DNA from 2 places in the Stenotrophomonas sp. AC248 genome. Region 1 is predicted to be linked to the other one. Evidence: riboswitches for the same ligand, from Rfam matches in the RefSeq annotation. Region 1 holds a riboswitch; the other holds the start of a gene.
The links. Region 1 has a riboswitch for thiamine pyrophosphate ahead of ACZ0AE_RS00625 (TonB-dependent siderophore receptor). Riboswitches for the same ligand answer to the same signal wherever they lie in the genome.
Positions count from the first base shown of each region.

Region 2: linked by a shared signal. The riboswitch ahead of thiC (phosphomethylpyrimidine synthase ThiC) and the one ahead of ACZ0AE_RS00625 (TonB-dependent siderophore receptor) in region 1 are both predicted to bind thiamine pyrophosphate.

Region 1 is NZ_OZ409840.1:141,361-157,322, forward strand. Features, by position in the region: gene ACZ0AE_RS00605 (phosphocholine-specific phospholipase C) at 1-1,747, shown strand, start outside; gene ACZ0AE_RS00610 (VOC family protein) at 1,767-2,186, opposite strand; gene ACZ0AE_RS00615 (helix-turn-helix transcriptional regulator) at 2,183-2,656, opposite strand; gene pnuC (nicotinamide riboside transporter PnuC) at 2,712-3,296, opposite strand; gene ACZ0AE_RS00625 (TonB-dependent siderophore receptor) at 3,293-5,464, opposite strand; TPP riboswitch at 5,530-5,626, opposite strand; gene ACZ0AE_RS00630 (phosphotransferase enzyme family protein) at 5,666-6,802, opposite strand; gene ACZ0AE_RS00635 (glycine zipper 2TM domain-containing protein) at 6,915-7,319, opposite strand; gene ACZ0AE_RS00640 (response regulator) at 7,484-8,122, opposite strand; gene ACZ0AE_RS00645 (ATP-binding protein) at 8,201-11,797, shown strand; gene ACZ0AE_RS00650 (c-type cytochrome) at 11,813-12,199, opposite strand; gene ACZ0AE_RS00655 (electron transfer flavoprotein-ubiquinone oxidoreductase) at 12,289-13,965, opposite strand; gene ACZ0AE_RS00660 (GNAT family N-acetyltransferase) at 14,199-14,699, opposite strand; gene ACZ0AE_RS00665 (acyl-CoA dehydrogenase family protein) at 14,817-15,962, shown strand, end outside.
Region 2 is NZ_OZ409840.1:3,609,551-3,625,512, forward strand. Features, by position in the region: gene thiC (phosphomethylpyrimidine synthase ThiC) at 1-1,739, opposite strand, end outside; TPP riboswitch at 1,852-1,953, opposite strand; gene ACZ0AE_RS16310 (BCCT family transporter) at 2,200-3,768, shown strand; gene ggt (gamma-glutamyltransferase) at 4,129-5,847, opposite strand; gene ilvC (ketol-acid reductoisomerase) at 6,499-7,473, shown strand; gene ilvG (acetolactate synthase 2 catalytic subunit) at 7,513-9,246, shown strand; gene ACZ0AE_RS16330 (ACT domain-containing protein) at 9,230-9,484, shown strand; gene ACZ0AE_RS16335 (threonine dehydratase) at 9,635-10,732, shown strand; gene ACZ0AE_RS16340 (2-isopropylmalate synthase) at 10,729-12,282, shown strand; gene ACZ0AE_RS16345 (methyltransferase domain-containing protein) at 12,292-13,077, shown strand; gene leuC (3-isopropylmalate dehydratase large subunit) at 13,112-14,533, shown strand; gene leuD (3-isopropylmalate dehydratase small subunit) at 14,533-15,111, shown strand; gene leuB (3-isopropylmalate dehydrogenase) at 15,101-15,962, shown strand, end outside.

The DNA.
Region 1 (15,962 bases):
GCCCGACGCGCAGCGCGCCTGGGACCACGGGCGCATGGCGCACTGGCCGGCTGCCAAGCAGGACCACGCGATGGGCTACTTCCGCCGCGACGACATGCCGTTCCAGTTCGCGCTGGCCGAGGCATTCACCGTGTGCGATGCCTACCACTGCGCGATGCAGGCCGGCACCAATCCCAACCGCCTGTTCCTGTGGACCGGCCACAACGACCCGCACGCCCGTGCGGGCGGCCCGGCCGTGGCCAACTCGCACGACAACTTCCCCGAGCTGGGCGGCCACCCGGCGTCGTACACCTGGACCACCTACGTCGAACGCCTGCAGCAGGCCGGCGTGCGCTGGCAGATCTACCAGGACATGGCCGACAACTTCACCGACAACCCCTTGGCCGGCTTCGCGCCGTTCCGCCAGGCCTGGCGCGGCGCGCCGGGGCATGATGCGGCGCTGCGCGCGCGTGGGGTGAGCACGCGCGGGCTGGCCCAGCTGCGCGAGGACGTGCTGAAGGGGCAGCTGCCGCAGGTCAGCTTCATCATCGCCGATGCCGCCGGCAGCGAGCACCCCGGCCCCTCCAGCCCGGCCCAGGGCGCGGCCTACACCGCGCGCGTGCTGGACGCGCTCACCGCCGACCCGGCGGTGTGGAGCCGCACCGCGCTGTTGCTGATGTTCGACGAGAACGACGGCTTCTTCGACCACATGCCGCCCCCGGCACCGCCGTCGCGCGATGCCTCGGTGGACGGTGGCTGGGCCGGTGCATCGTCGGTGTCCACCGACGGCGAATACCACCAGCATCCGTCGCCTGGCAACGAAACGGCCGATCCGCTGGACCTGCGCGGCCGCCCGTACGGTCTGGGCCCGCGGGTGCCGCTGTATGCGATCTCGCCGTGGAGCCGTGGCGGCTGGGTCGACTCGCAGGTGTACGACCACACCTCGGTGATCCGCCTGATCGAACGCCGCTTCGGCGTGGCCGCGCCGGAACTGTCGCCGTGGCGCCGCGCGGTGTGTGGCGACCTCACCGGTGCATTCGATTTCTCGCAGCGCGACACGCGGCCCTTCGTGGCCTCGCTGCCGGCCACGGCCGCGGTGGCCGCACGCGCGGCGGCCCTGCCGGGCCGTACCGTGCCGGTGCTGCCCGAGGGCCTGCAGCCGGCACGGCAGGAACCCGGGGTGCGCCCGGCACGCGCGCTGCCGTATCGCCCGCAGGTCGATATCGCGCTGGACGACGACCACGTCCGCCTCGACCTGGCCTGCGATGGCGCCGCAGCGGTACTGCACGTCTACGACCGCACGCAGTTGGGAGCGATCCCGCGCCGTTACACGCTGGCCCCGGGCATGCCGCAGCACGCGCGCTGGGCGATGGATGCGCAGCGCGGCTACGACCTGTGGCTGCTCGGCCCCAACGGCTTCCACCGCCACTACCGCGGCCAGCCCGGCACGGCCGCGCCGCTGCAGGCACGCATCGACCGCGACGGCGACCGCCTGCAGCTGTGGCTGCACAACCCCGGCACGGCGGCGCTGGCGGTCAGCGTGCGCCCGGGGGCCTATGTCGATGCCGCCCCGGACAGGCAGCTGCAGCTGGCGCCCGGTGCGCGCACCGCACTGCACTGGGACGCCGCCGCCAGTGGCGGCTGGTACGACCTGCATGTCGAGCAGCCCGGGGCCTCCCAGCGTCTTGCGGGGCGCGTGGAAGACGGCCGCTCGGGCAGCACCGACCCGGCCATGGGCACCGAGCCGATGCGCCTGCTGCTGGACTGACGGCTACGCCGGTGCGCTGTCAGGCGGGACCGCGGGCGGCCGATTCGATCATCTTCCAGCCGTTGCCGGACGGATCGCGGAAACCGGCATCCACCGTGCCGTAGCGCTCCACCGGCGCCTGGGTGAATTCGACGCCGGCCGCGCTCAGCCGCTGGTAGGCCGCACGGCAGTCGTCCACGGCCAGCACCAGGGCCGGCATGGCGCCCTTGGCCACCAGTGCCGCCAGGGCCTGCGCGGTGGCGGCGTCATGCACCGGCGGACCCGGCACGAACAGGCCCAACTGGAACGCGGGCTGGTCCGGGTGCTGCACCGTCAGCCACCGGTAGGCGCCATTGCGCACGTCGGTGTGGATCTTGAACCCCAGCGCGTCGACGTAGAACGCCACCGCTTCGTCCTGGTCGCGCACGTACACGCCGACCACCTCGATACCCTGTGTCATGGAACCTCCGTTGGTTGAGGCTCTGTTGTACCGGCCCCTTCGCGCTGGCGCTTCTCCGAAACTGAGGTGGTGAGGTCCGGGCGCCGGGCGGCGCGCAGGATGCACTCGGGGGTGCTGCCCGGTGACGCCTGCGCCGGTGCCGTACCGCGCAGGTCGCCGGGACACTGCCCGGTGATGTCGCGGAACACCCGGCCGAACGTGCCCAGACTGCTCCAACCGGTCTGGTAGGCGATCTCGGTGATGGGCAGGTCGGTGTCGCGGCACAGCGCCACCGCCCGCTCGATGCGGCGGCTCAGCAGGTAGCGGTGCGGCGGCAGGCCGAAGGCCAGCCGGAACTGGCGCGCGAAGTACGCCTCGGAGGTGGCGCCCACCGCGGCCAGGCGCCGGACCGGCCAGGCCTCGTGCGGTGCCTGGTCCATCCGGTCCTTGGCCCGCAGCAGGCGTCGCAGCAGTGCAGGACTCTGGGTCATGGGCTTCCTCCGCCCGGCGATGCTACGACCGGGCGCGTCCGCCAGCAAGGCGCCGTCAGCGGCGCTGCATGGCGCCCGGTGCCTCGTCTGCTGCCGTCCAGGCGCGCAGGCCCATCACCGCCAGCCCGACGAACACCAGGTACAGCCCGGCGGTGACGTCCAGCGACTTGACCAGGTACATGCCCACATAGACCACGTCGACGATGATCCACAGCCACCACGTGGCGATATGGCGGCGTGCCTGCCACCACTGCGCCACCAGGCTCAGCGCGGCGAGCATGGCATCCAGCCAGGGCAGCGCGGCATCGGTCCAGGTGTGCATGGCGGCGCCCAGCGCGATGCCGAACACCACGCCCAGACCAAGATCGCGCAGCAGCTGCCGGCGCGGCAGTGGCGCGATCACGATCGCACCGTCCTGCTGCGCGTGCCGGCGCCAGCTCAGCCAGCCGTACAGCAGGAAGCCGCCGAACACGACCTGCAGCAGCGTGTCCGAATACAGCTTGGCCTCGATGAACACCACCGCATACAGTGCCACCGCCACCAGCCCCACCGGCCAGGCCAGCATGCGCCGGCGCGCCATCAACCACACCCCGAGGATGCTGGTGGCTACCGCCGACCATTCCAGGATCGCCGCGTTCATAGCCCGAACGTCACCGACAACCGGGCCTGGCGCGGCGCACCGGCGAACAGGTAGTAGTCGCCGGCGGTGCTGCCGGTATCGCGCCAGTAGAAGCGGTCGAACACGTTGTCCACCGACAGGTTCCAGGTCACCGGATGGTCGGCCAGCGCGTGCTTGAAGCGCAGGCCCAGGTCGACCACGTGGTAGGCCGGTGCGCGCACGCTGCCATCCACCGTGGCGGCGTTGGCCGAGGCGTAGCGCCAGCCGCCGGTGAGCGACAGCCCGCTGGCGAACGGCAGCGCGTAGTCGGCATGCACGCTGGCGCGCAGCTTGGGCACGTTGACCAGCTGGTGGCCTTCATACAGCGCGGTGCCACTGCTGCGCGCGCGCGCCTGCAGCGCGCTGACGCTGGCGTTGAGCACCAGGCCGTCGGCAACACGGCCATTGGCGGTCAGTTCCAGCCCGGTGTGGGTCTGCTGGCCTTCGGCCACGAAGGTGTAGCCGGCGTCGCTGCTGTCCGGCTTGGCGTACTGGAACGGCTGCGAGGTGCGGAACAGCGCCGCGCCCAGGGTCAGCGCGTCGGCGGCGGCGTACTTGATGCCCACTTCGGTCTGCCGCGACAGCACCGGCGCCAGGAACGCGCCGTCGTTGGAGGTCCAGAACGGGGCTTCCTGGCCCAGCGAAATGCCGCGCACGTAGCTGGCGTAAACATTCACCTGCTCGGTTGCCTTCCAGACCAGCGCGGTCTGCGGCAGGAAGCGCGACAGCGTGCTTCGGCGCTCGGGGTTACCGCGCTTGTCGAACGCGCGCTCATCCAGGCGCACGAACCGGCCACCGGCCAGCCACTGCCAGGCATCGCCGAACTGCATGCGGTCCATCGCGAACACGGCCGTCTGCGCGCTGTCCAGGCGGCGCACCGAGGGGCCGGGCTGCAGCGGCGACGGCGCGAACACCGGCACCTGCGCGTCGTGGATGTTGGCCGTGCCGACGTACTCGTTGACGTTGCGGCGCTTGTCGATGGTGCGCTCGAAGCGGTCCGCGCCGACGGTGAGTTCGTGGCCGACGCGGCCGGTGTCGAAGCTGCCGCGCAGTTCGGCGCGTGCCTCCAGGTTGCGGCGGGTGTCGTCGGGGCTGCGGTAGTCGTAGATGTCGTAGTCGCCGTTGGGCGCGAAGTAGTTGCCCGGCACGCTGCCATCGGCACACTGCGCGGCGTAGTAGCAGCCGTAGGCGAAGGCCACGTTGTCATCGATCACCGAGCGGCTGTAGCCGGCCGACACGCGCGACTGCCACTGCGCGTTGAACTGGTAGGTGTGCAGTGCGGTGATGTTGGTGCTGTCGATGCCCACCGGCCGCTGCCACGGCTGGTAGCCCAGCATGTGCTCGCGGTCCACCCCGCGCGGCAGTTCGCGCGCGCCCAGCAGCTGGTAGCCGGAGGCCGAGCGCTGCGAGCTGGTCTGGTAGTTGGCATCGACCTCGAGCTTGCTGCGGTCGCTGATCAGCCAGTCGGTGGCCAGCGAGTAGAAATTGCGGCGGCCCTCGGCGTGCTCGATATACGAATCGCTGCCGTCCCACGCCGCGTTCACGCGCACGCCCAGGCGCGGGGTCAGCCAGTGGCCGACATCCACCGCGGCGTAGCGCGAGCCCTCCGAATCGGTGCCCAGGGTGACGTTGCGGACCTCGGTCGGGCGCTTGCCGACGTAGTTGATGATGCCGCCGGGCGCCATCACGCCGGCGGCAAGGCCGGCTTCGCCCTTCAGGATCTCCACCCGCTGCACGTTCTCCAGCGCCAGCCGCTGCTCGCCGGTGGTGCTCAGGCCGTTGAAGCGGTAACCGGTGCCGGTGTCCAGCGGGAAGCCGCGGATGGCGATGTTCTGGTAGTAGCCCACCGGGGCGTAGCTGTCGCCGAGCGAGGCGTCGCTGCGGGCCAGTTCGGACAGGCTGCGCACCTGGCGGCTGTCGAGCAGGTCGCGGTCGAGCACGGTCAACGAAGCCGGGGTGTCCTTCCAGTCGCCGCTGCCGAAGCTGGTGGTCTGCACGGTGTCGGCCACCGGCTGGCGGGCCTGCACGCGCACGGCGGCAAGCTCGGTCGGGGAACGGTCGGGCGCGTCCGGGGCGGCGTCGCTGGCATACAGCGGCAGTGCGGCGCACAGGGCGGCGGTCAGCAGGGCAGGGCGATAGCAGCGGTTCATTCGATTCGTCATCAGCCAGAAGAGACGAAGCGACGGCGCGCACGCACCGACCCATCCGGTCGTTGCGCCCACTGCACAAAGCTCCCTACGCCGGTATCAACCGGATCAGGTTCCAAGGGACTCTCTCAGCCTGGTTTTGTCCAGGCACCCCCGCTTCGGTGACCATTTCACCACAAACGGCCCCGTGATGCCCGCCACGGCTCAGGCGGCGGCGTGCAGCGCCTGGAGCAGGGCCTGGCCGTGGCGGCCCTTGAACCACAGCGCGTGGCCCAGCAGGAAGGTGTGATAGGCCACATCCGCATTGCCCGGCGAGGCGGTGATGCCGTTGAAGTACTCCACTTCGGACAGTGCAAAGTCCAGGTGCACGATGGGCAGCAGGTCGGCCAGCAGCTGCACCCGCGCGGCCGACACCGGCAGCACCTGCCGGTAGCCCTCGACCAGGGCCAGTGCAATGGCGATGCGCGCCGCATCGGTCTGCTGCTCCAGCGCCAGCCAGGCAATGGCATTGCGTTCGATCGCCGTGGCCAGGTCGAACAGCGCGCTGGTGGGCGAAGCCAGGCCGAAGTCGAACACGGTCTGCACCTGCGGGGCGTTGCTGTCGGCACGCCAGAGCAGGTTGGACACGTGCCAGTCGTTGTGGGCCCACAGCCGTGGCTCGGCGTGCAGGCGCCCGGCCAGGCCGGCGTGCCAGGGCAGCACCGCGCGCTGCAGGTCGTCCTGCCAGTGTTGCCGGGCCAGGTAGGCGGCCAGGCCGGGGCGCTGGCCCAGGTCGGCCTGCAGCGTCGCCAGCGGGTCGGCGGCGCGGATCAGGTCGTCGCGTGCCACCAGCAGGTGGGTGCTGCGCTGGGGCGCGTGGTAGCCGGCCGAAGCCTGGTGCAGGGTGGCCAGCATGCGCCCGGCCTCGCGTGCGGCGGCGGGGTCGGCCAGCGGTGTCCAGGACGGCGCATCGCGGTACAGATCCTGGCCGTCGCCCACGCTGTGCAGCTCGTAGGTCCAGCCGTCGTGTTCGGGGGCGGTCGCACCGTCGGCATCGCGCAGCACCTGCACCACGGGCACGCCGGCGGCCGCCAGGTGGGCGATGAAGCGGTGTTCTTCGCCCAGCGAAGCGGCGTCGCGCACGCTGTGGTGGTGGCGTTTGACGAATACCCGCCCGCGCCCGCTTTCCAGGAGGGCGGCCGCCGACAGGGGGCGCGGGCTGTGCCAGGCCACGCCGACCTCCGTGCCCAGCTGCGGGTAGCGCCCGCGCAGCCAGGCCACGTCGCGCGCATCGATGGCAGGCCAGTCGGCGGCCACGGCGTCGTTGTCCAGGCCTTGCACGAGGTGGGCGGTGTGGGTCATCGGCGAGCAGGCACAACGTGCGTCGGGGTGCGGGGCAGACAGGGTAGCCGAACGCACAACGGGCGGGTCATCGACCCGCCCGTTGAAGTCGCTGCACACGGTGGGGCGGTGTTTACCAGCCGCGGCCGTGCTGGCGGTCCCAGTTGCGGCGATCGCGCTGCTCGCGTTCCCAGCGGCCACGGTCGTTGCGACGGTCATAGCCGCGGTCATAGCCGTAGCGGCGGTCATGGCGACGATCGTCATAGCGGCGGTTGTCGTAGCCACGGTCGTACCGGTGGTCGCGCTTGTCGCGGGTGGTCAGGTTGCCGATGGCGCCGCCGGCCACCGCGCCGCCCACGGTGGCCGCCGTATCACCGTTGGAGAGCAGGTGGCCGGCCACGCCGCCCACCACCGCGCCTACCACGGTGCGCTTGTCCTTGCGGGACATCGCGCTGGCGTCGCCGACGGCGGCCAGGCCGACCGTCAGGGCCAGGGCCACGGCCAGGCCACGAAGGCTGAGTGCGGAAATGTTGAGCATGTTCGGTTCTCCAGTCGGGTACAGGCCACGCTGGGGTTCCAACATTGTCGGAACATTGCCGCGCGGCCCGGGTGGGTCTGCGTATTCATCTAGCGGCAATGCGGATGAAGCGAGGCTGAAAGTGCCGGTGCCCGCTCAGGGTCCAGCAAGGTCCGGCGCGGGGGTCAGATCTCGCCGTCGCGCAGGTAGTCAAACAGTTCGGCATCGCCCTTGAGGCCGAGCTTGAGCATTGCATCACCCTTCTGGCGGCTGATCGTGCTGACGCTCTTGTGCAGCTGCAGGGCGATCTCCTTCACGGTCTGGCCGCTGCCGAGCAGGCGCAGCACCTCGATTTCACGCGGCGACAGCGGCTTGGTACCGACGTCATCGACCGTGTTGGTGCCGATTGCGTCAATGCGTTCCTTCAGCGTGCGGCTCACATACGGCAGGCCGCGCTGCACGGTCTGGATCGCCAGCGGCAGCTCTTCCATCGAGGAGGTCTTGTCGACCAGCCCAAGCACGCCGGTGGAGGCCACCATGCGCAGGATGGCCAGGTTGTTGGACACGCTCAGCATCAGCACCGGCAGGTCGGGAAAGCGGCGCCGGATCATGCCGATCATGGTGAACCCGTCAGCCTGCTGGCTGCCGGGCATCGAGTAGTCTGTCACCAGCACATCGCAGGGCTCGCTGGCCAGCGCGGCCATCAATTCGTCGGCGCTGCTGGCCTCGGCCACCACCACGCCCACGCCGCTGGATTCGATCACCGCCTTGGTGCCGATCCGGACCACCGGGTGGTCGTCGGCGATGATGATGCGAAGTGTCATGGGCTGGTATGGTTGCCGGGGCGGATGCCGCACGGGCCAGGCCGTGGGCGAGAGATCATTCTACGGAGATGGGACTGCATGCGTACTCCGGTTGTCCGCTGGCTGCTGCTGATCGTCCTGGCCTGCGTGCCGATGCTGGCCGCAGGGGCCGATGCACCCGCCACCGGCCCGACGCTTTCGCCTCGCCAGAGTGAATGGCTTGGTCGGCACCCTACCATCATCCTTGGCCTGTACGACAGCGGCTGGCCGCCGTTCGAATCGATTCGGGACGGTCGGGTGGAGGGGTTGGGCTACGACTACATGACGCTGGTCGCACAACGACTGGGCGTGCAGGTGGAGGTACGCCGCTACAACGGGTGGAGCCAAGTGCTGGACGCCGCCTGCCGCGGCGAAGTGGATGTGGTGATGAACATCACCCTCACCGCAGACCGCACGCTGTGCATGGTGTACACCCGCGGCTACGTCGACGCGCCACTGGCGGTGGTCGGCCGACTGGACGATACCCGGACCTCGACCGATCCGGACCTGCAGGGCCTGCGCGTGGTGACCGAGCGCGACTTTGTGACCAGCAGCCAGGTGCGCGCGCGGTTTCCGTCGGCGCGTCAGGTCGATTCGAATGACACCCTGAGCGCGCTGCGCATGGTCGCCCATGGCGAGGCCGACGTGTACATCGGCAACGCCTATGTCGCCAGCGCATTGATCCGCGCCCACGGGCTGGATCCGGCCACCCTGTTGCGGCCCAGCGACCTGCCGCCCGAGCGCCTGCACTTCGGCGTGCCCCACGCCAAGCAGCCGTTGGCCGAAGCCATGGACAGCGTGCTGGCCCAGCTTTCGCAAGCCGACCGCGATGCACTTGCGCGGCGCTGGCTGTCGCCACTGAGCTGGTCCAGCCAGTCGCGGTTGATCCTGGGCAACGCGGAGAAGCGCGTGTTGTCGCGCTCGCTGCGCATGGGTTTTGCGCCCAATGCGGTCCCGCTGGCCTTCATCGATCGCGGCGGCCAGCCCAGCGGCGTGGCAGGTGACTATCTGCGCCAGTTGCGGCTTGTCGGCGCCCACCTGGTGAATGTCCCCGCCTACGACTGGTTCGAGGTGCGCGAGCAGGCGCGCAAGGGCGAGGTCGACGTGATCATGGGCGTTCCCAATGATTCGGCCTATCTGGGCCGCGACTGGGTGTTCAGCCAACCCTTCATCACCGTGCCCAATGTGATCGTGGTGGGCAGCGACAGCCCGGCGGTACTGGGCCTGGATGACCTGGATGGGCGCAGCATCCTGCTGTCCGATCCGGACCGTCTACGCGGCTATGTGCTGCAGCGCGCGCCGAACGCCCGGATCGTGCCGGCGCGCAGTGCCGAGCAGGCGCTGGCACGGCTGGCCGATGGCGACGCCGACGCGTATGTCGGCAACCTGGCCATGGTTGACCGGCTCGTGCGCGAACGCTATCCGGCGCAGTTGCATGTCACCGCCCCGGCCGGGTTCAACGACGCGCTGTCGCTGGCGGTGCGGCGCGAATATGCGCCACTGGCCACCACCTTCGATCGCGTGCTGGTGGGCATGACCCCGCGCGAACACGAAGCGATCCGCAGTGATTGGCTTGCCGCCGAGTACCGCAACGAGCTGGATTGGCGGTCGATCGCGCGCTGGGCCGTGCCGCTGGCCCTGGTGTTGCTCACCGCCATCCTGGTGCACGGCTGGGGGCATTGGCGGCTACGTCGTGAAGTGGCCATGCGGCGCAGCCTGGAGCAGCGCCTGGCCGATGTCACCGACAACCTGCCCGCGACGGTCTACCAGGCGCGACGTGACAGCAGGGGCCGGTTCTCCTTCCCGTACATCGCCGGTGACATGGAAGCCCTGTTCGGACTGACCGTGGCCGACGCCATGGCCGACGAATCCCGCGTGATGGCTCAGATTGATCCGCAGGATCGCCAGCGTGTGCGGCATGCCCTGGATCAGGCGTCGCGCGATTTCGCGCCACTGGACATGGAGTTCCGTACCAGCCCCCATGGTGACGTGCGCTGGGTGCGGTCGCGCGCGTTGCCCTATGCCATCGACGATGGCGCCATGCTGTGGAGTGGCTATTGGGTCGACGTCACCGAGGCACGCGCGCAGGCCGATGCGCTGGCCGTCGCCAAGGCGGCGGCCGAGCGCGCTGCGGCCGCCAAGGCCGACTTCCTGGCCACGATGAGCCACGAGATCCGCACCCCCATGAGTGGCGTGCTGGGCATGGTGGAAGTGCTCTCGCACACGCCCCTGGATGGTGAGCAGCGGCGCATCATCGCGGTGATCGAGGACTCGGCGCAGATGCTGCGGCACATCCTCGATGACATCCTGGACTATTCGCGCATCGAAGCCGGCGGGCTGCGCCTGGAGCTGCAGCCGGTGGGCCTGCGCGGCCTGCTCGACAATGTGCGGCAGCTGCTGTCGCCACAGGCATCGGTCAAGGGCCTTGCACTGCAGCTGCACGTCGAGCCGGGGGTGGCGGCCATGCACCTGGGTGATGGCATGCGGTTGCGCCAGATCGTGTTCAACCTGCTCAGCAACGCCATCAAGTTCACCGAACAGGGGCGGGTGTCCATGGTCCTTGCCGTCGCGCGCGAGGAAGATGGCGCGCAATGGCTGCGCCTGGCCGTGACCGACAGCGGCATCGGCATCTCTGACGAACAGCGCGAGCGCTTGTTCAAACCCTTCGCCCAGGCCGATGCCGCCATCTCCCGCCAGTACGGCGGCACCGGGCTGGGCCTGAGCATCTGCCAGCGTCTGGTGGCGTTGATGGGCGGTCAGCTGGACCTGTCCAGCGTGCCTGGCGAAGGCACCGAGGTGGTAGTGCAGCTGCCGCTGCCGGTGGTGCCGGCCGCCGAACCGCACGACGCGGCGGCGGGTAGCGAGCCTGCGCCGGATACCCTGCCGGAGACGCTGCGCCGGCGTCGCATTCTGGTGGTCGAAGACCACCCCACCAACCAGGCGTTGATGCGATGGCGGCTGCAGCAGCTGGGCCTGACCCACGAGGTGGCCGTGCACGGGCAGGCGGCGCTGGACCTGCTGGAGGATGCCGCCTTCGACCTGGTGATCACCGACTGCCGGATGCCGGTGCTGGATGGCTATGCCATGACCCGGCGCCTGCGCGAACGCGAGCGGGAACGTGGCACGCCGCGCGTGCCGGTGGTGGCGCTGACCGCCAGTGCGCTGGCCGAGGATCTGCAGCGCTGCCGCGAGGCCGGCATGGACGACCTGCTGGCCAAGCCGGTGGCGCTGGCCACGCTGCGGCAGATGCTGCTGCGCTGGCTGCCGGCCGACGGTGACGTGCCGGTCGACGCGACGATGGCGTCGGCGTCGGCACTTCCCGCCCCGGTACCGGCGGCCCCGAGCCGCGAGGCGATCACCCAGCGTTTCGGCTCGGCGCACGTGGCCGATGTGATGATCCAGAGCATGCTAAGCACCACCGAGGACGATCTGCAGCGCGGCCAGCTGGCTCGCGCTCAAGGCGACAGTGCGACGGTGGGCGACGTGCTGCACCGGATCGTCGGTGGGCTGGGCACGCTGGGCGCCACCACCCTGGCCGAACAGGCCCGTGCGCTGATGCAGCATGTCCAGGAGGATGGCGTGGACGCGTGCACCGCACAGCTGGATGCATTCGAACACGACCTGCGGAGCTATCTGGCGTCGCTGCAGGCCACGTGATGGCTGCAGCGCGGCTCAGCGCGCCTGTTGCAGGTACTCGATCACCTGCCTGCGCCGCTCCGGATCGGCCGTGGCGTTGAGCATGCGCGAACCGGGCACCACGCTGGCCGGTGCGCGCAGGAACGCATCCAGGGTCGTCTCGTTCCAGGTGAGGTCGGCCTGGCGCATGGCGTTGGAATAGGGGTAGTCGCCCAGGCTGCCGGCACGCCGCCCGATCACGCCGTGCAGGTTGGGGCCGAAGCGGTGCACGCCCCCGGGGGTGACGGTGTGGCAGCCGGCGCAGATCGCGAACGCGCGCTGCAGCTGCTGCTGGTGCTGTTGTTCGGGCGTCTGCGGCGCGCGCGCGCAGGCGGCCAGCCCCAGGCAGGCAACCAGCACACAGCACAGGCGCAGCAACGGCATCGTCGGACTCGTCGGGCAAGGGCAAGCGCAGATGATAGCCAGCGCCCGCGCCGCCGCGGCCTGCGACCAAAGGCCGCAGGCCGGGTGCCTCACATGCCGGTGTAGTTCGGGCCGCCGCCGCCCTGCGGGGTCACCCACACGATGTTCTGGGTGGGATCCTTGATGTCGCAGGTCTTGCAGTGCACGCAGTTCTGCGCGTTGATCTGCAGCTGTTCGCTGCCCTGCGCACCCACGAACTCGTACACGCCGGCAGGGCAGTAACGCGCTTCCGGGCCGGCGTATTCGGCCAGGTTGACCTGCACCGGCACGCTGGCGTCCTTCAGCGTGAGGTGGCTGGGCTGGTCCTCGGCATGGTTGGTGCTGCTCAGGAACACCGAGCTGAGCCGGTCGAAGGTGAGCACGCCATCGGGCTTGGGATAGACGATTCTGGTGTGCTTGTCCGCCGGTTCCAGGCAGGCATGGTCCGGCGTGCTGTGGCGCAGCGTCCACGGCGGGTTGCGGATGCCCAGCTTGGGCAGCAGCCACTGCTCGATGCCGGTCATCAGCGTGGCCACGGTCTGGCCCTTCTTGAACCACTGCTTGAAGTTCTTGGACTGCTTGAGCTCGTCATGCAGCCAGCTGCTGTCGAACGCGGCCGGGTAGGCGCTCAGTTCGTCGTGCTGGCGGTCGGCCGCCAGCGCATCGAAGGCGGCATCGGCAGCCAGCATGCCGGTCTTGATCGCGGCGTGGCTGCCCTTGATCCGGCTGACGTTGAGGTAGCCGGCTTCGCAGCCCACCAGCGCGCCACCGGGGAACACGGTCTTGGGCAGCGACATCAGGCCACCGGCGGTGATCGCGCGGGCGCCGTAACCGATGCGCTTGCCGCCTTCCAGGTGCTTGCGGATGGACGGGTGGGTCTTGAAGCGCTGGAACTCTTCGAACGGGCTCAGCCACGGGTTCTTGTAATCCAGGCCGACCACGTAGCCGATCGATACCTTGCCACCGTCGGCGTGGTACAGGAACGCGCCGCCGTAGGTGTCGTTGTCCAGCGGCCAGCCGGCGGCGTGCACCACCAGGCCCGGCTCATGCTTGGCCGGGTCGATCTGCCACAGCTCCTTGATGCCGATGCCGTAGGCCTGCGGGTCCTTGCCGGCATCGAGCTGGTAGCGGGCGATCAGCTGGCGGCCGAGGTGGCCGCGCGAGCCTTCGGCGAAGATCGTGTACTTGGCATGCAGTTCCATGCCGCGCTCGAAGTTCGGGCCGGGCTGGCCGTTCTTTTCGATGCCCATGTCGCCGGTGGCCACGCCCATCACCGCGCCGTCGGCGGTGTACAGCACTTCGGCGGCGGGGAAGCCGGGGAAGATCGACACTTCCAGCGCTTCGGCCTGCTGGGCCAGCCAGCGGGTGACCTCGCCCAGGCTGACGATGTAGTTGCCGTCGTTGTGGAAGCACTCGGGCAGCAGCGCGTGCGGGGTGCCGCGCGCGCCGGTTTCACTCAGGAACAGGAACGCGTCGCGGGTGACCTTCTGCTTCAGCGGTGCGCCGCGCTCGGCCCAGTCCGGGAACAGTTCGGTGAGCGCGCGCGGGTCCATGATGGCGCCGGACAGGATGTGCGCGCCGGGCTCGGAGCCCTTTTCCAGGATGCATACCGACAACTCGCGGCCGGCCTCGATGGCGCGCTGGCGCAGGCGGATCGCGGTGGCCAGGCCGGCGGGGCCGGCACCGACGATCACCACGTCGAATTCCATGGCTTCACGCGGGGGCAGGGCGGGGATCTGTTCGCTCATGGGGGTGCGTAACTCTTGGGTAGTACCGTCGGCCGGAGCCGGCGGCGGTTGCCTGGGAATCGCGCGCGGGACACACGGCGCAACGGCTGGATCAGATGAGCAGGGTACCGGGACGCGGCGTTTACGCCTAGATCGCCGACGTTGGCACCACGTCGCCACACCGTTCGCGGGTGTTTTTGTTGCGCTGCATCAATGCACGGATGCGCGCGCGGCGCGCGTGCTGTCGCCCGGTTTCACGCGCTGGCTTCGAACCCGGCGTGGTAGCGCACGTCGGCATCGGGGCTGTCGCCGCGCAACCGGCGCGCCTGGAAGAACGCGGCCGGGATGCCCGGCAGGCGCAGGCGCGGGTCGGCTTCGAACCCGAACCGCCCGTAGTAGCCCGGATCGCCCAGCACCACGCAGCCGGCGGCCTGGCGCTGCTGCAGGGTCTCGATCGCGGCGTGCATCAAGGCGCTGCCGATACCGCGACCCTGCTTCTCCGGTGCCACCGAGATCGGCCCCAGCCCGTACCAGTGCAGGCTGCCGTCGCTGAGCTGCACCGGCGACAGCGCCAGGTGGCCCACGATGCCATCGTCGTCTTCGGCCACCAGCGACACCGCCAGCGCGCCGGCATCGCGCAGCGCATCGACGATGAACTGTTCGGTGCCGCTGCTATGCGGGGCGTCGGCGAAGGCCGCGCGGGTGAGGGCATGGATGGCATCCCGGTCGGCGGGGTGTTCGTCGCGGATCCGCATGTCCGGCTCCTGTACGAGGGAAGCCACAGTGTAGGCCGTGCTGCGGCGTGCCTTGGCCCGGCGCGGCGCAGCGACCACAATGGCCCCCTGTTTGATCGCCATCACGCCCGGGTAGCCATGTCACTGAATCCGTATGACCTGTTTGATGTCCGCTCCCTGCTCAGCGACGAGGAGCGCGCCGTGCAGGCCACGGTGGCGCGCTTCACCGACGAGCGCGTGCTGCCGATCATCGGCGACGCCTTCGACCAGGGGCGCTTCCCGGATGAGTTGATTCCGGAGATCGCCGCGCTGGGCCTGCTCGGCTGCAGCCTGCCCGAGCAGTACGGCGGCGGCGGGCTCAACGCGGTCAGCTACGGGCTGATCTGCCAGGAACTGGAACGCGGCGATTCGGGCCTGCGCAGCTTCGTGTCGGTGCAGAGCTCGCTGTGCATGTACCCGATCTTTGCCTACGGCAGCGAGGAGCAGCGCACGCGCTGGCTGCCCGACATGGCCGCCGGCAAGGTGATCGGATGCTTCGGCCTGACCGAAGCGCACGGCGGCTCCGACCCGGCGGCGATGAAGACGCGCGCGGTGCGCGACGGCGGCGACTGGCTGGTCAACGGCAGCAAGATGTGGATCACCAGCGGCCCGGTGGCCGACATCGCCATCGTCTGGGCACACACCGAAGACGGCATTCAGGGCTTCGTGCTGGAAAAGGGCATGGCCGGCTTCACCACGCAGGAAATCAAGCACAAGATGAGCCTGCGCGCCTCGCTCACCGGCGCGCTGTTCTTCGACAACGTGCGCGTGCCCGAGCGCAACCGCCTGCCCAACGTGCAGGGCCTGAAGGGCCCGCTGGGCTGCTTGAACCAGGCGCGCTACGGCATCAGCTGGGGCCCGATCGGCGCGGCGGTGGCCTGCCTGGACGAGGCGCTGAACTACACCAAGCAGCGCGTGCTGTTCGGCCGGCCGGTGGCGGCCACGCAGAGTGCACAGATCAAGCTGGCCGACATGGCCCGGCGCATCACCACCGCGCAGCTGCTGGCCTTGCAGCTGGGCCGGTTGAAGGACGCCGGCCAGCTGCAGCCGCAGCAGGTCAGCCTGGCCAAGTGGAACAACTGCCGCATGGCCATCGACATCGCCCGCGAATGCCGCGACCTGCTCGGCGGCGCCGGCATCACCACCGAACACATGGCGATCCGCCACGCGCTGAACCTGGAATCGGTCATCACCTACGAGGGCACCGAAACCGTGCACCAGCTGGTGATCGGGCGGGAGCTGACG
Region 2 (15,962 bases), 3.5 Mb from region 1:
CAGAAATGCGGGCCGCACATCGAACAGAAGTGCGCCAGCTTGTGCGCGTCCTTGGGCAGGGTTTCATCGTGGAATTCCTTGGCCTTCTCCGGGTCCAGGCCGAGGTGGAACTGGTCTTCCCAGCGGAACTCGAAGCGCGCCTTGCTTAGTGCGTTGTCACGCACCTGCGCGCCGGGATGGCCCTTGGCCAGGTCCGAGGCATGCGCGGCGATGCGGTAGGCCATGATGCCGTCGCGCACGTCCTGGCGGTTGGGCAGGCCCAGGTGTTCCTTCGGCGTGACATAGCAGAGCATCGCGGTGCCGTACCAGCCGATCATGGCCGCGCCGATCGCGCTGGTGATGTGGTCGTAGCCCGGCGCGATGTCGGTGGTGAGCGGCCCCAGCGTGTAGAACGGCGCCTCGCCGCATTCGCGCAGCTGCTTGTCCATGTTCTCCTTGATCAACTGCATCGGCACGTGGCCCGGGCCTTCGATCATGGTTTGCACGTCGTGCTTCCAGGCGATTTTGGTCAACTCGCCGAGGGTTTCCAGCTCACCGAACTGGGCGGCATCGTTGGCATCGGCAATGCAGCCGGGGCGCAGGCCATCGCCGAGCGAGAAGGTCACGTCGTAGGCCTTCATGATCTCGCAGATGTCCTCGAAGTGCGTGTAGAGGAAGTTCTCCTTGTGGTGGGCCAGGCACCACTTGGCCAGGATGCTGCCACCGCGCGAGACGATGCCGGTCACGCGCTTGGCGGTCAGCGGCACGTAGCGCAGCAGCACGCCGGCGTGGATGGTGAAGTAATCCACGCCCTGCTCGGCCTGTTCGATCAGCGTGTCGCGGAAGATCTCCCAGGTGAGTTCCTCGGCGCGCCCATCCACCTTCTCCAGCGCCTGGTAGATCGGCACGGTGCCGATCGCCACCGGCGAGTTGCGCAGGATCCACTCGCGGGTTTCGTGGATGTGCTTGCCGGTGGAGAGGTCCATCACCGTGTCGCCGCCCCAGCGGATCGCCCACACCAGCTTTTCCACTTCCTCGGCGATGCCCGACGACACCGCGCTGTTGCCGATGTTGGCGTTGATCTTGGTCAGGAAGTTGCGGCCGATGATCATCGGCTCGCTTTCCGGGTGATTGATGTTGTTGGGCAGTACCGCGCGGCCGCGGGCGATCTCGTCGCGCACGAATTCAGGCGTGATGCGCGTTGGGATGGACGCGCCGAAAGACTCCCCGGGGTGCTGCCTGAGCAGCGCGGCATCGCGGATGGCCTCGATGCGCTGGTTCTCGCGGATGGCCACGAATTCCATTTCCGGGGTGATGATGCCGCGCCGTGCGTAGTGCATCTGGGTGACGTTGGCGCCGGCCACCGCACGGCGTGGCTGCAGCCGCGACGGGAAACGCACCGCGTCCAGGCGTGCATCGGTTTCGCGCGCCCGCCCGAAGCTGGAACTCAGGCCGTCCAGCAGTTCGGTATCGCCCCGCTCGGCCACCCAGCCGGCCCGCAACGGCGGCAGGCCGCAGGAGAGGTCGATGCGCGCATTCGGATCGGTATACGGGCCAGATGTGTCATACACGGTGACCGGCGCGTTCTCTTCCCCACCAAACAGGGTCGGCGTGCGGGTCAGCACGATCTCGCGCATGGGCACCTGCAGGTCGCTGCGTGAGCCGGGCACATGGATTTTGCGCGAACCGGGAATCGGTCGGGTAACCGATTCGGACAGTTGCTGGGCCTGCTGCTGCAGGGAGGAAAGCGCTGCGTTCATGACTTCGTCCTGGATCGGGTTCCGCCCAGGAATAGGCGGAACGGACGAAGCGGCGGCGCACGACGGACGCAACACGGGCGGTCTTCGGGCGGGGCAGCCCTACGGCGCATTGCGTCAGCATTGCGAAGCATCCCTACGCCGGTATCAACCGGATCAGGTTCGAAGGGACTGTCTCAACCGTGGCCACTGGGCCGCGGTACCCCCGCTTCGGGGCGAATTAGACCACAACCCTGACGCAATTGCCGCGCCCGGGCCGAGGCCATGCAGACAGCAGCTGGAACGTGAAAAAGGCGCTGATCTGCCATCCGCTAGAATGCTGCGGCGCGGAATGGCCGTCTGGCTGGTCCGCCCTGGAGTTCCGCAACCGGCATCGACCGGCTTGAATCGCCCCAGCCGCCGCCTCGGCAGCGCTGGAGACGGCAGGCATTCGCTCGCCCCCTTTGTACGGAGAAACTCCTCCATGGTGTTTCGCATTTCCATCGCACTGATCATTGCATTGGTGCTGATCGCCGGCCTCGCGCCCGGCCCCTTCAACGACGTGATCCAGAGTGGCCTGGGCCACATCATCCGCAGCACCGGCTGGCTGTACCTGCTGGTGGTGTTCATCACGCTGTCGTTCCTGATGTACCTGGCCTTCGGGCGGCTGGGCTCGCTGCGCATCGGCGGCGAAGATGCCGAGCCGGATTTTTCCAACGCCAGCTGGATGTCGATGCTGTTCGCCGCCGGCATGGGGATCGGCCTGGTGTTCTGGGGCGCGGCCGAGCCGATCTCGCACTTCGTCAAGCCGCCGGAAGGCCTGGCACCGCAGAGCATGGAGGCGGCCCGCGCCTCGATGCGCTACGCGTTCTTCCACTGGGGCCTGCATCCGTGGGCGATCTATGCACTGATCGGGCTGGCCATGGCGTGGTTCCAGTTCAACCGCAATGGCCGCGGCCTGATCAGTGATCTGTTGCAGCCGGTGATCGGCGCGCACCATCGTGGCTGGATGGGCACGGTAGTGAACGTGGCGGCGGTGGTGGCCACCGCGATCGGCGTGGCCACCACGCTGGGCTTCGGTACGATCCAGATCGCGGCGGGCCTGCATCGCGTGTTCGGCATCCGCGATTCGATTCCGGTGCAGCTGACCATCATCGCGGTGGCGTTCGTGCTGTACATGGCCTCCACCACCAGCGGGGTGAACCGCGGCATCAAGTGGCTGTCCAACTTCAACCTGGGGCTGGCGGCGGTATTGCTGGCGCTGGTGATGGTGCTGGGGCCGACCGGGTTCATCTTCGATACGTTCACCACCACCATCGGGTCGTATCTGAATTCGCTGGTGACGATGAGCCTGCGTATGTCGCCGTTCTCGGGCAGCACGTGGGTGGCCGACTGGACGATCTTCTACTGGGCCTGGTGGATCGCGTGGGCGCCGTTCGTGGGCTCGTTCATTGCGCGGGTGTCGCGCGGGCGCAGCATCCGCGAGTTCGTGCTGGGCGTGGTGATCGCACCGAGCGTGCTGGGCTTCCTGTGGTTCTCGGTGTTTGGTGGCACGGCGCTGTGGTCGCAGATCTTCGGGCACGTGGACCTGGCGCAGGCGCTGGGCAATGGTTATGAGACGGTGCTGTTCACGATGTTCGACAGCCTGCCGATGCCGATGCTGCTGTCGGTTGTCGCATTGGTGTTGTTGATCATCTTCTTCGTGACCTCGGCCGACTCGGCGGTGCTGGTGCTGGCCACGATGTCCACCGAGGAGGCAGGTGACCCGCCGTTGGCGCGGCGGATGGTGTGGGGCGTGGCGATCGCGCTGATTGCCGGTGTGTTGCTGCTGGCCGGTGGACTGACCGCGCTGCAGGGCATGATCACGATTGCGGCCTTGCCGTTCGCGCTGTTGATGCTGCTGGTGATGTGGTCGCTGTACCGGGTGCTGGATATGGAATACGCGTTGCAACGCCGGCGTGCGCAGCGGGCACGGCGGATGATGGACGAGTGGATCGAGCGGGAGATCGCCGCGCAGGAAGAGACGCGGGATGAGGCGGCGCGGGCGCCGTAGTTTGCCTCTGCCATGAGGCCCCGGTTGGGTCGGGGTGGATGGGAGTGCGGGACACGCCGTAAACCCCGCTTCGCGGTCCGGCCCAGCCGCATGCGGCTGTGCGTTCGACCGCATGCGAGGCAGTGCCTCGCAAGCAATGCGCTCTCACCCCTGGGGGCTCGTGGGCGCCATCCATGGCGCCCAACGGTCCCGCACTCCCATCCACCCCGCCCCTGGACACATGGCGGGCGGTGTGGGGAGAGCAGCCGACCAACGGTCGGCTCTACCGTTGGTCCGCCAATTGCATAGCGGGGCGGCGTTATCGCCGATCATTGCCGCGCGTTGCGCGGCCAGCCGACAAACGGTCGGCTCTACCCCGGGTTAATAGCCTGCGGCTTGGCCGTCTTTGCGGCTCTCCGAGGCGCCGTAGTACACGCCGGTGTCCGGGTCGCGCAGGATGGCCTGGTAGCCGCCGTAGGGGCCGTCGGCGAAGGTGACGCGGTGGCCCTTGCGCATCAGCGCGCGCACCGTTTCGTACGGGAAGCCGGTTTCCAGGTTGACCTCGCCACCGTCGCTCATCGCCGTGGCCTGCCCGGTCGGTTCGGTCGAGCCTTCGTGCTGGATGCGCGGCGCATCGCCGGCCTCCTGCAGGTTCATGCCGAAGTCGACCATGTTCATCACGATCTGCGCGTGCCCCTGCGGCTGCATCGCCCCGCCCATCACCCCGAAGCTCATCCAGGGCTTGCCGTCCTTGGTCACGAAGCCGGGAATGATGGTCTGGAACGGGCGCTTGCCCGGCGCGTAGCCATTCGGGTGGTCCTTCTGCAGGACGAACATCTCACCACGGTCCTGCAGGATGAAGCCCAGCCCCGGGGGCGCCATGCCACTGCCCATGCCGCGGTAGTTGGACTGGATCAGCGACACCATCATCCCGTCCGCGTCGGCGACGGTCATGTAGATCGTGTCGCCTTCCTGCAGCTGCTTCGGCGTGCCCGGCTGCACTTCGCGCAGGGCCTTGTCCATCGAGATCAACGCACGCCGCTGCGCCGCGTAGCCCTTCGAGACCAGCCGTTCCACCGGTGCCGGGTGGAACGCCGGATCGGTGTAGAAGCGCGCGCGGTCGGCGAAGGCCAGCTTCTTGGCTTCCACGAACAGGTGCACGTGTTCGGGCGAGCCGAAGGGGATCTTCGAGAAGTCGTAGCCCTCCAGCACGTTCAGGATCTGCAGCGCCGCGATGCCCTGGCTGTTGGGCGGCAGCTCCCATACGTCGTAGCCACGGTAGTTGCTGCTCACCGGTTCCACCCACTCACCGTGGTGGCTGGCCATGTCCTCGTAGCTCAGGTAGCCGCCGTTGGCCTTGAAGTAGCTGCCGATGGTGCGGGCGATGTCGCCCTTGTAGAAGGCATCGCGGCCACCGCGGCCGATCTGTTCCAGGGTGTTGGCCAGGTTCGGGTTCTTCCACATCTCGCCCTTGCGCGGCGCATGCCCGTTGACGGTGAACTGCTCCTTGAAGCCCGGGTACTGCGACAGCTTGGGCACCGAGCGGTCCCAGTAGTAGGCGATCACCTCGGCCACCGGATGGCCCTCGCGGGCGTAGCGGATGGCCGGGGCCAGGTTGTCGGCCATCGGCTTGCGGCCGAAGCGCTCGTGCAGCGCGAACCAGCCGTCCACCGCGCCCGGCACCGAGACCGGCAGCGGGCCGGTGGCCGGGATCTCCTTCAGGCCGCGGCGCTGGAACTCGGCCAGGGTCAGCGACTTGGGCGACCGGCCCGAGCCGTTGTAGCCATAAAGCTTCTGGGTCTTCGGGTCCCACACGATGGCGAACAGGTCGCCGCCGATGCCGTTGCCGGTCGGCTCCATCAGGCCCAGCGCGGCGTTGGCCGCGATCGCCGCGTCCACGGCCGAGCCGCCGCCCTTCATCACGTCCAGCGCGATCTGGGTCGCCAGCGGCTGCGAGGTGGCGGCCATCGCGTGCGGGGCGATCACCTCCGAGCGGGTGGCGAAGGGATGGCCGGTGACGCGGTCGGCGGCACTGGCGGCGATGGGAAGGGCACACAGCACGGCGGCGGCAAGCAGGCCGCGGGCAAGTCGTCGGGACACGGGGGATTCCTGATGGGTGGTAGCCACACCGATAGTGGCGGCAGAGCGGCCGCGATGGCATCCCACAATGGTCATGCCGTGGGCCGCATCGGCACCGAAATCCGCGCAGAACGTGCCTGCAAAATAGTGAATTCGGGTTCACCGCAACGCTTTCAACCGCAACCATCCTTGCGTGGCGGGGCTTTGCGCTGGATGCAGGCGAAACTGTTGGAAATATGCCTGCCAGGGTTGACAGCCTTAAAACCGCTGTGGTTTTCTCGATCTCATGTTGCAGCGCACAGCCATCCGCGAATCCATCGAGCACGCCGACACCGGCGGGGCGTCGATCCGTTCGCTTCTTGTCCTCGTACTTATTACCCAACCAACAGGTGCGGGACGGACCGGCGTGTAAGCAAGACTGCCAGGTATCCATCAAAACCCGCACCCACCCAGGTGCGGGTTTTTTCGTTTCAGAGCCTCCTCATTTTCCTCCCCCTTCCCGAGTTGCCCTTCCCGCCATGACCCGCCCGTCCGCCACCACCGCCTTCATGCCCACCGCCCCCACGGCGGATGCGTGCGGTTGTGGCGCTGCGCGTGCCACCCCTTCCCCTGACTGGCCGACGCGTCGCTGACCGTCGGCCATCTTTTTATTTCCGCCAAAGGACCTCCCCCATGAGCACCAACGACCTGCCCCAGATCAAGATCGCTGTTGTCGGCTACGGCAGCCAGGGCCGCGCCCACGCACTGAACCTGCGTGAATCCGGCTTCGACGTTGTCATCGGGCTGCGCCCGGGTGGCCCCACCGAGGTCAAGGCGCAGGCCGATGGCTTCACCGTCAAGGCCCCGGCCGAGGCGGTCAAGGATGCAGATCTGGTCGCCGTGCTGACCCCGGACATGGTCCAGAAGAAACTGTACGAGGACGTCCTCGCCCCGAACATGAAACAGGGCGCGGTGCTGCTGTTCGCGCATGGCCTGAACGTGCATTTCGACATGATCAAGCCGCGTGACGACCTGGACGTGGTGCTGGTCGCGCCGAAGGGCCCGGGCGCGCTGGTGCGCCGTGAGTACGAGATCGGCCGGGGCGTGCCGTGCATCTGGGCGGTCTACCAGGACCGGAGCGGCAAGGCCGCCGAGTACGCGCTGGCCTATGCGGCCGGCCTGGGCGGCGCACGCGCCAACCTGATCCAGACCACGTTCAAGGAAGAGACCGAAACCGATCTGTTCGGCGAGCAGGCAGTGCTCTGCGGCGGTGCCTCGGCGCTGGTGCAGGCCGGCTTTGAAACGCTGGTGGAAGCCGGCTACCAGCCGGAAATCGCCTACTACGAAGTCCTGCACGAACTGAAGCTGATCGTGGACCTGTTCTACGAAGGCGGCATCACCCGCATGCTGGAATTCATCTCCGAGACCGCGCAGTACGGCGACTACGTCAGCGGCCCGCGCGTCATCGATGCCGGCACCAAGGCGCGCATGAAGGACGTGCTGACCGACATCCAGAACGGCACCTTCACCAAGAACTGGGTAGCCGAGTACGAAGCGGGCCTGCCCAACTACAACAAGTTCAAGCAGGCCGACCTGGAGCACCCGATCGAGAAGGTAGGCAAGGAACTGCGCGCCAAGATGGTCTGGTTGCAAAGTCAAGCCGCGTAACCGCGCGGCTCCCCCACCCGCTTTCGTAAAGGTCACCGCATGAATACCTCCGCACACAGCACCGCGCCCCGCAACGGCGCACGCTGGTTGACGCAGGCCCTGGAAGCCGAGGGCGTGCACACGCTGTTCGGCTACCCCGGCGGCACCATCATGCCGTTCTACGACGCCCTGGTGGATTCAGGGTTGAAGCACATCCTGGTCCGCCACGAACAGGGCGCGGCCCTGGCCGCCAACGGCTATGCCCGCGCAAGCGGCCAGGTCGGCGTGTGTGTCGCAACGTCCGGCCCCGGCGCCTCCAACCTGGTCACCGGCATCGCCGATGCGATGCTGGATTCGGTGCCGATGGTCTGCATCACCGGCCAGGTCGCCACTCCGCTGCTGGGCACCGACGCGTTCCAGGAACTGGACGTGTTCGGTCTGACCATGCCGATCGTCAAGCACAGTTGGCTGGTGCGCTCGGTGGACGACCTGCCGCGCGTGGTCCGCGAAGCCTTCCGCATCGCCCGCGAGGGTCGCCCCGGGCCGGTGCTGATCGACCTGCCCAAGGACGTGCAGATCGCCGATGCCTCGCACCTGCCGGCGCACACCCCGGCCACGGTCAGCCCGCCGCCGGCACCGCAGGACGACGCAGTGGCGCAGGCCATTGCCGCGATCGCCGCCGCCGAAAAGCCGGTGATCTACGCCGGGGGCGGTGTTGCGCTGGGTGATGCGGTGGAGGACTTCCGTGCCTTCGTCGACGCCAGCGCGATCCCCACCGTGCTGACCCTGCGCGGGCTGGGCGCGCTGCCGCCGCAGCATCCGCACTACCTGGGCATGCTGGGCATGCACGGCACCCGCGCCGCCAACATGGCCGTGCAGGAAAGCGACCTGCTGATCGTGGTCGGCGCGCGCTTCGACGACCGCGCCACCGGCAAGTTGAACGAGTTCGCCCCGTTCGCGCGGGTCATCCACATCGACGCCGATGCGTATGAGATCTCCAAGCTGCGCAGTGCCGACATCGCCGTGCCGGGCAACGTGGGCAGCGCGCTGCGTGCATTGACCGCCGCGGCCACCACGCCGGCGTCGCAGGAGGCCTGGCGCAAGCGCTGCGGCAGCCACCGCGAACGCTTCGCCGCCCGCTACGATGCACCGGGCAAGCACATCTACGCCCCGGCGCTGCTGAAGCGGCTGAGCGAGCTGGCCCCGAGCGACGCGATCATTGCCTGCGATGTGGGCCAGCACCAGATGTGGGTGGCCCAGCACTGCCGCTTCAACCACCCGCGTAACCACCTGACCAGCGGCGCACTGGGCACCATGGGCTTCGGCCTGCCGGCGGCGATGGGTGCGCAGTTCGCCTGCCCCGACCGCACCGTGGTGCTGGTGTCCGGCGATGGCAGTTTCATGATGAACGTGCAGGAGCTGGCCACCATCGCGCGGTGCCGCCTGCCGGTGAAGATCGTGCTGCTGGACAACAGTTCGCTGGGCATGGTGCGCCAGTGGCAGGAACTGTTCTTCGCCGAGCGTTACAGCGAGATCGACCTGTCCGACAACCCGGACTTCGCCGCGCTGGCCCAGGTGTTCGGCATTCCCGCCACCCGTATCGAGGCCCGCGACGACGTCGAGGGTGGCCTGGCCGCGCTGCTGGCCCAGCCGGGCCCGGCGTTGCTGCACGTGGCCATCGATGCCCGCGCCAACGTGTGGCCGCTGGTGCCGCCCAACAACGCCAACAGCACCATGCTGGAAAGCAACCCTGCCCATCAGTCCCAGGAGTTCCCCAATGCAATACCGGCTTGACCTGGTGCTGGTTCCCGCCGAGGGCGCGCTGCTGCGCGTGATCGGCATGGCCGAACGCCGCGGCTTCGCGCCGCGCGCGATCGCCGGTGCGCCCAACGCGGCCGACCACGGCCGCTGGCACCTGCAGATGGTGGTGGACAGCAGCCGTCCGCCGGAAACCCTGTGCCGCCAGATCGAGAAGATCTACGACTGTGTTTCGGTGCGCATCAGCGCGCTCGAACCCGGAGTATCCGCATGAACGCCCGCACCGTTGCATCGGTGCCGGTACGGAGGTCTCTTCTCGCAGCACATGGATGTGCAAATGGTGCGCGTGCAGGAGGCACGACGTCGCACCGTGCGCCGTCGCAGCGCGTGCCGCGCCGCGACGATCACCATGGCAGGGTGCGTGATGCCGGCTAGCCGTACCCCGCAGGAACCGGACGTAGGCGACGTAAGCGTCGCCGACGTGCTGGCCGCGCAGGCGCGGCTGCGCCGCTATCTGCCGCCCACCCCGCTGCACTACGCCGAGCGTTTCGGGGTCTGGCTGAAGCTGGAGAACCTGCAGCGCACCGGTTCCTACAAGGTGCGCGGCGCATTGAACGCGCTGCTGGCCGGGCGCGAACGCGGTGACGACCGCCCGGTGATCTGCGCCTCGGCCGGCAACCACGCCCAGGGCGTGGCCTGGGCCGCCTACCGGCTGAACATTCCGGCCATCACGGTGATGCCGCACGGCGCACCGGCCACCAAGATCGCCGGCGTGGCCCACTGGGGCGCCACCGTGCGCCAGCACGGCACCAGCTACGACGAGGCCTACGCCTTCGCGCGTGCGCTGGCCGACCAGCACGGCTACCGCTTCCTGTCTGCGTTCGACGACCCCGACGTGATCGCCGGGCAAGGCACGCTGGGCATCGAACTGGCGCCGCATGCGCCGGACGTGGTGATCGTGCCCATCGGCGGCGGTGGCCTGGCCTCCGGCGTGGCGCTGGCGCTGAAATCGCAGGGCGTGCGCATCGTCGGTGCCCAGGTCGAAGGCGTCGACTCGATGGCCCGCGCCATCCGCGGCGACGTCCGGGAGATCACCCCGGTGGCCACCCTGGCCGACGGCGTCAAGGTGAAGATTCCCGGCTTCCTGACCCGCAAGCTGTGCAGCGCGCTGCTGGACGATGTGGTGATCGTGCGCGAGGCCGAGCTGCGCGAAACCCTGGTGCGGCTGGCCCTGGAAGAACATGTCATCGCCGAGGGCGCCGGTGCCCTGGCGTTGGCCGCCGGCCGCCGCGTGGCCGGCAAGCGCAAGTGCGCGGTGGTCAGCGGCGGCAACATCGACGCGATGGTGCTGGCCCAGCTGCTGGCCGACATCCGCCCGCGCCCCCCGCGCAAACCCCGCCGCCGTGCCAGCGAGCGAACGCGACTACCGCTGCCCACCGCGCTCGCCCCACCCAAGATTCCCGCCGCTTCCCCTTCCTTTGTGACCCCATCCGACATCGCTGTCGAGGAGACCTCCTGGTGACCACGCCCAACTCCCCCCGCATTAGAATTTTCGACACCACCCTGCGCGACGGCGAGCAATCCCCCGGCTGCAGCATGACCCCGCCGCAGAAGCTGGTGATGGCCCGCGCCCTGGCCGAGCTGGGCGTGGACATCATCGAAACCGGCTTCCCGGCCAGTTCGCAGTCCGACCGCGAAGCGATGACGCTGATCGGCCGCGAACTGCGCCAGACCACCCTGGCGGTGCTGTCGCGCTGCCTGGCGACCGACATCGAAACCTCGGCCAAGGCGCTGGAAGCGGCCGCCCATCCGCGGCTGCACCTGTTCCTGTCGACCAGCCCGCTGCACCGCGAGCACAAGCTGCGCATGAGCCGCGAGCAGGTGCTGGAATCGGTGCACAAGCACGTCAGCCTGGCCCGCGGTTACGTGGACGACGTGGAGTTCTCCGCCGAGGACGCCACCCGCACCGAAGAAGACTTCCTGATCGAGGTAGCCCGCGTGGCCGTGGCCGCCGGTGCCACCACCATCAACCTGCCCGACACCGTGGGCTTCACCACCCCCGAAGAGATCCGCGGCATGTTCCAGCGGGTGATCGCCGGGGTGCCCGACAGCGACCGCATCATCTTCAGTGCGCATTGCCACAACGACCTGGGCCTGGCCGTGGCCAACTCACTGGCAGCCATCGAAGGCGGCGCGCGGCAGGTGGAGTGCACCATCAACGGCATCGGCGAGCGCGCCGGCAACTGCTCGCTGGAAGAGATCGCCATGGTGCTGAAGGTGCGAAACGCCTTCTACGAGGAAGACACCCGCATCAACACCCCGCGCATCGTGTCCACCTCGCAGCTGCTGCAGCGTCTGGTCGGCATGCCGGTCCAGCGCAACAAGGCGATCGTGGGCGCCAACGCGTTCGCGCATGAGTCGGGCATCCATCAGCACGGCATGCTGCGCCACCGTGGCACCTACGAGATCATGCGTCCGGAAGACGTGGGCTGGGAGTCCTCGCAGATGGTGCTGGGCCGCCACAGCGGCCGCGCCGCGGTTGAACAGCGCCTGCGTGCGCTGGGCTTCTGGCTGGACGAGGACGAACTGAAGCACGTGTTCGAACAGTTCAAGGCACTGTGCGAGCAGCAGCGCGTGGTCACCGACGCCGACCTGCAGGTGTTGATGCAGGGCAGCGCCACCCAGAACGGCTACCGCCTGGCCTCGATGACCATCAGCGACGTGGGCAGCCGTGCCAACGCCCTGGTGGAACTGTCCGACCCGGACGGCAACCGCGTGGCCGAAACCTCGCAGGGCGATGGCCCGGTGGATGCGCTGTTCGGCGCGCTGTCGGCAGCCACCGGCGTGCAGCTGATGCTGGACAGCTACCACGTACACAGCGTCGGTATCGGTGCCGATGCGCGTGGCGAGGCCAACCTGAGCGTGCGCCACGACGGCGTGGAGTACGAAGGTACCGGCACCAGCCGCGACATCATCGAAGCCTCCGCACTGGCCTGGCTGGACGTGGCCAACCGCCTGCTGCGCCAGCGCAACGCCACCGCCGAACAACCCGCGGCCAGCGCCGCGGCATAAGGAGTTTCCATGAGCGCCTTCGACAGCTTCGACACCCCCGGCACGGATGCCCACCCGTGGAACGCCCACGACTACGCCATCGACGCCGGCTTCGTGCCCGTGCTCGGCGGCGCGGTGGCGCGGCTGCTCGACCCGCAGCGCGGTGAGCGCATCCTCGACCTGGGTTGCGGCGACGGCGTGTTGAGCTTCGACCTGGCCCTCAGCGGCGCGCACATCACCGGCGTCGACGCCTCGCCGGAACTGATCGGCGGTGCGCGCGCTCGCGGCATCGAGGCGCACGTCATGGATGCCCATGCCATGACCTTCGACCGCCAGTTCGATGCGGTGTTCAGCAACGCCGCCCTGCACTGGATGCGCGGCGCCGACCAGGTGATCGCCGGCGTTGCCCGCGCGTTGAAGCCGGGCGGCCGCTTCGTCGCCGAGATGGGCGGGCACGGCAACGTCGTGGCCATCACCAGCGCGCTGCAGGCCGCCCTGTGCAGCAACGGCCACGCGGTGCCGGCGTTCCCGTGGTACTTCCCCACCGCCGACGACTATGCCGATCGCCTGCGCGCGCACGGCTTCCAGGTGCGCTACATGGAGTCGCAGGTGCGTCCCACCGCACTGCCCACCGGCATGCGCGGCTGGCTGCGGACCTTCGCCCCTCCGTTCCTGGCCGGCCTGGACGCCACCCAGCGCCAGCACGTCATCGACGCTGCGGTCGCGCTGCTCGAACCGACCCAGTGCGACGGGAGCGGCCAGTGGACCGCCGATTACGTGCGGCTGCGCTTCGACGCGCGCCTGCGCACTGTTTGATCCATCTTTGACACGCACACAGCAAGGCCATTCCATGACCCCAGCTCCCCGCACCCTGTACGACAAACTGTGGGACGCCCACATCGTCGTGCCCGAATCGGACAGCGCGCCCGCCGTGCTGTACATCGACCTGCACCTGATCCACGAAGTGACCTCGCCGCAGGCCTTCACCGAACTGCGCGAGCGTGGCCTGGCGCCGCGCCGCCCGGACCGGACCAAGGCCACCATGGACCACTCCACCCCGACCCTGCCGGCCGGCCCCGACGGCAAGCTGCCCTACGCCAGCGCCGCCTCCGAAGCGCAGGTGGCGATGCTGGCGCGCAACTGCGCCGCGTATGGCATCGAGCTGTTCGACCTGCAGTCGGCCAATCGCGGCATCGTGCACGTGATCGCGCCCGAGCAGGGCTTCACCCAGCCGGGCATGACCATCGTCTGCGGCGACAGCCACACCTCCACCCACGGTGCGTTCGGCGCGCTGGCGTTCGGCATCGGCACCAGTGAAGTCGGCCACGTACTGGCGACCCAGTGCCTGCTGCAGCGCAAGGCCAAAACCATGGCCATCACCGTCGACGGCGTGCTGCCGGTGGGCGTGGGCGCCAAGGATGTGGCGCTGCACATCATCGGCGTGATCGGCGTCAATGGCGGCACCGGCCACGTGCTGGAGTTCCGCGGCAGCGCCATCGAGGCGATGGACATGGAGCAGCGCATGACGTTGTGCAACATGTCGATCGAGGCCGGCGCACGCGCCGGCATGGTCGCCCCGGACCAGACCACCTTCGACTGGGTCGCCAACACCCCGCGCGGGCCCAAGGGCGCCGACTTCGACGCCGCCGTGGCCGCCTGGTCGCAGCTGCGCAGCGATGCCGGCGCGCGCTTCGACGTGGAGGTCCACATCGAGGCCGCCGACATCCGCCCCACCCTGACCTGGGGCACCCACCCCGGCACGGCGATCGCGGTGGACCAGCCGATCCCGGCGGCCAACGATGCCGCCGACCAGAAAGGCCTGGACTACATGCACTTCCACGCCGGGCAGACCCTGGCCGGCACCCCGGTGGACGTGGTGTTTGTCGGTTCGTGCACCAACGGTCGCCTGAGCGACATGCGCGAAGTGGCGCAGGTGCTGCAGGGCCGCCACGTCGCCGATGGGGTACGCATGCTGGTGGTGCCCGGTTCGGAGATCGTCAAGCGCCAGGCCGAGGCCGAAGGCATCCACACCATCGTGCGCGCGGCCGGTGCCGAATGGCGCGAGCCGGGCTGCTCTATGTGCATCGCCATGAACGGCGACCTGGTCGCCCCGGGCCAGCTGGCGGTGAGCACCAGCAACCGCAATTTCGAGGGCCGCCAGGGCCCGGGCTCGCGCACGCTGCTGGCCTCGCCCATGACCGCGGCCTGGGCCGCGGTGAACGGCCGGGTGTCCGACCCGCGTGAACTGTATGCCGCCCAGGAGGTGGCCTGATGAGCGGCTTCCGTACCCTGACCTCGACCAGCGTGGTGCTGCGCGAGACCAACATCGACACCGACCAGATCATCCCGGCGCGGTTCCTGTCCACCACCGAGCGCGCCGGCCTGGGCAAGCATGCCTTCAACGACTGGCGCTGGCAGAGCGAGGGCGTGCCGAACCCGGCATTCGCCTTCAACCAACCGCACAACGCCGGGCGCAGCATCCTGCTGGCCGGGCGCAACTTCGGCTGCGGCTCCTCGCGTGAGCATGCGCCGTGGGCACTGACCGACCTGGGCCTGCGCGCCATCGTCAGCAGCGAGATCGCCGATATCTTCCGCGGCAATTCGCTGAAGAACGGCCTGCTGCCGATCGTGCTGGACGAGGCCGATGTGCAGACCCTGATGCAGCGCCCGGATGACGAACTGACCATCGACGTGGCCGCGCGCGAACTGCGCACGCCCGATGGACGCGTGTATGCCTTCCCGCTGGACGGCTTCTCGCAGACCTGCCTGCTGGAAGGCGTGGACCAATTGGGGTATCTGTTGGGCCGTACCCCTGACATTGAACGTTACGAGAGTGAACATGCACGCTGAGATTGTCGTATTGCCGGGTGACGGCATCGGTCCGGAAGTCGCCGCCGCCGCCGTCGCGGTGCTGGAGGCCGTCGCCATCCGTTTCGGTCACACCTTCGGGTTCCAGGAACACGATATCGGGGGCATCGCCATCGATCGCCACGGCGAGCCGCTGCCGGCCACCACGCTGGAGGCCTGCCGCAAGGCAGACGCCATCCTGCTTGGCGCGGTCGGCGGCCCGAAGTGGTCCGACCCGAATGCCAAGGTCCGCCCCGAGCAGGGCCTGCTGGCCATCCGCAAAGCACTGGGTCTGTACGCCAACCTGCGCCCGGTGCGCACGCACGCGGCCGCGCTTGGCGCCTCGCCGATCAAGGCCGAACTGCTGGAGGGCGTGGACTTCCTGGTTGTGCGTGAGCTGACCGGCGGCATCTACTTCGGTGAGAAGACCCGCACCGCCGACACCGCCAGCGACCTGTGCAGCTACAGCGTGGGCGAGATCGAACGCGTGCTGCGTACCGCCTTCCGCCTGGCCCGGACCCGCCGCGGCAAGGTCACCTCGGTGGACAAGGCCAACGTGCTGGAAACCTCGCGCCTGTGGCGCGATGTCGCTGCGCGGATCGGCCGCGAAGAGTTCCCGGACGTCGCACTGGAGCACCAACTGGTCGATTCGATGGCCATGCACCTGCTGGCCAAGCCGCGCGAATACGATGTGATCGTGACCGAGAACATGTTCGGTGACATCCTCACCGATGAAGCGTCGATGCTGGCCGGCTCGCTCGGTCTGCTGCCATCGGCGTCGCTGGGCGAGCCCGGCGCAGTGGGCATCTACGAGCCGATCCACGGTTCGGCGCCGGACATCGCCGGCAAGGGCA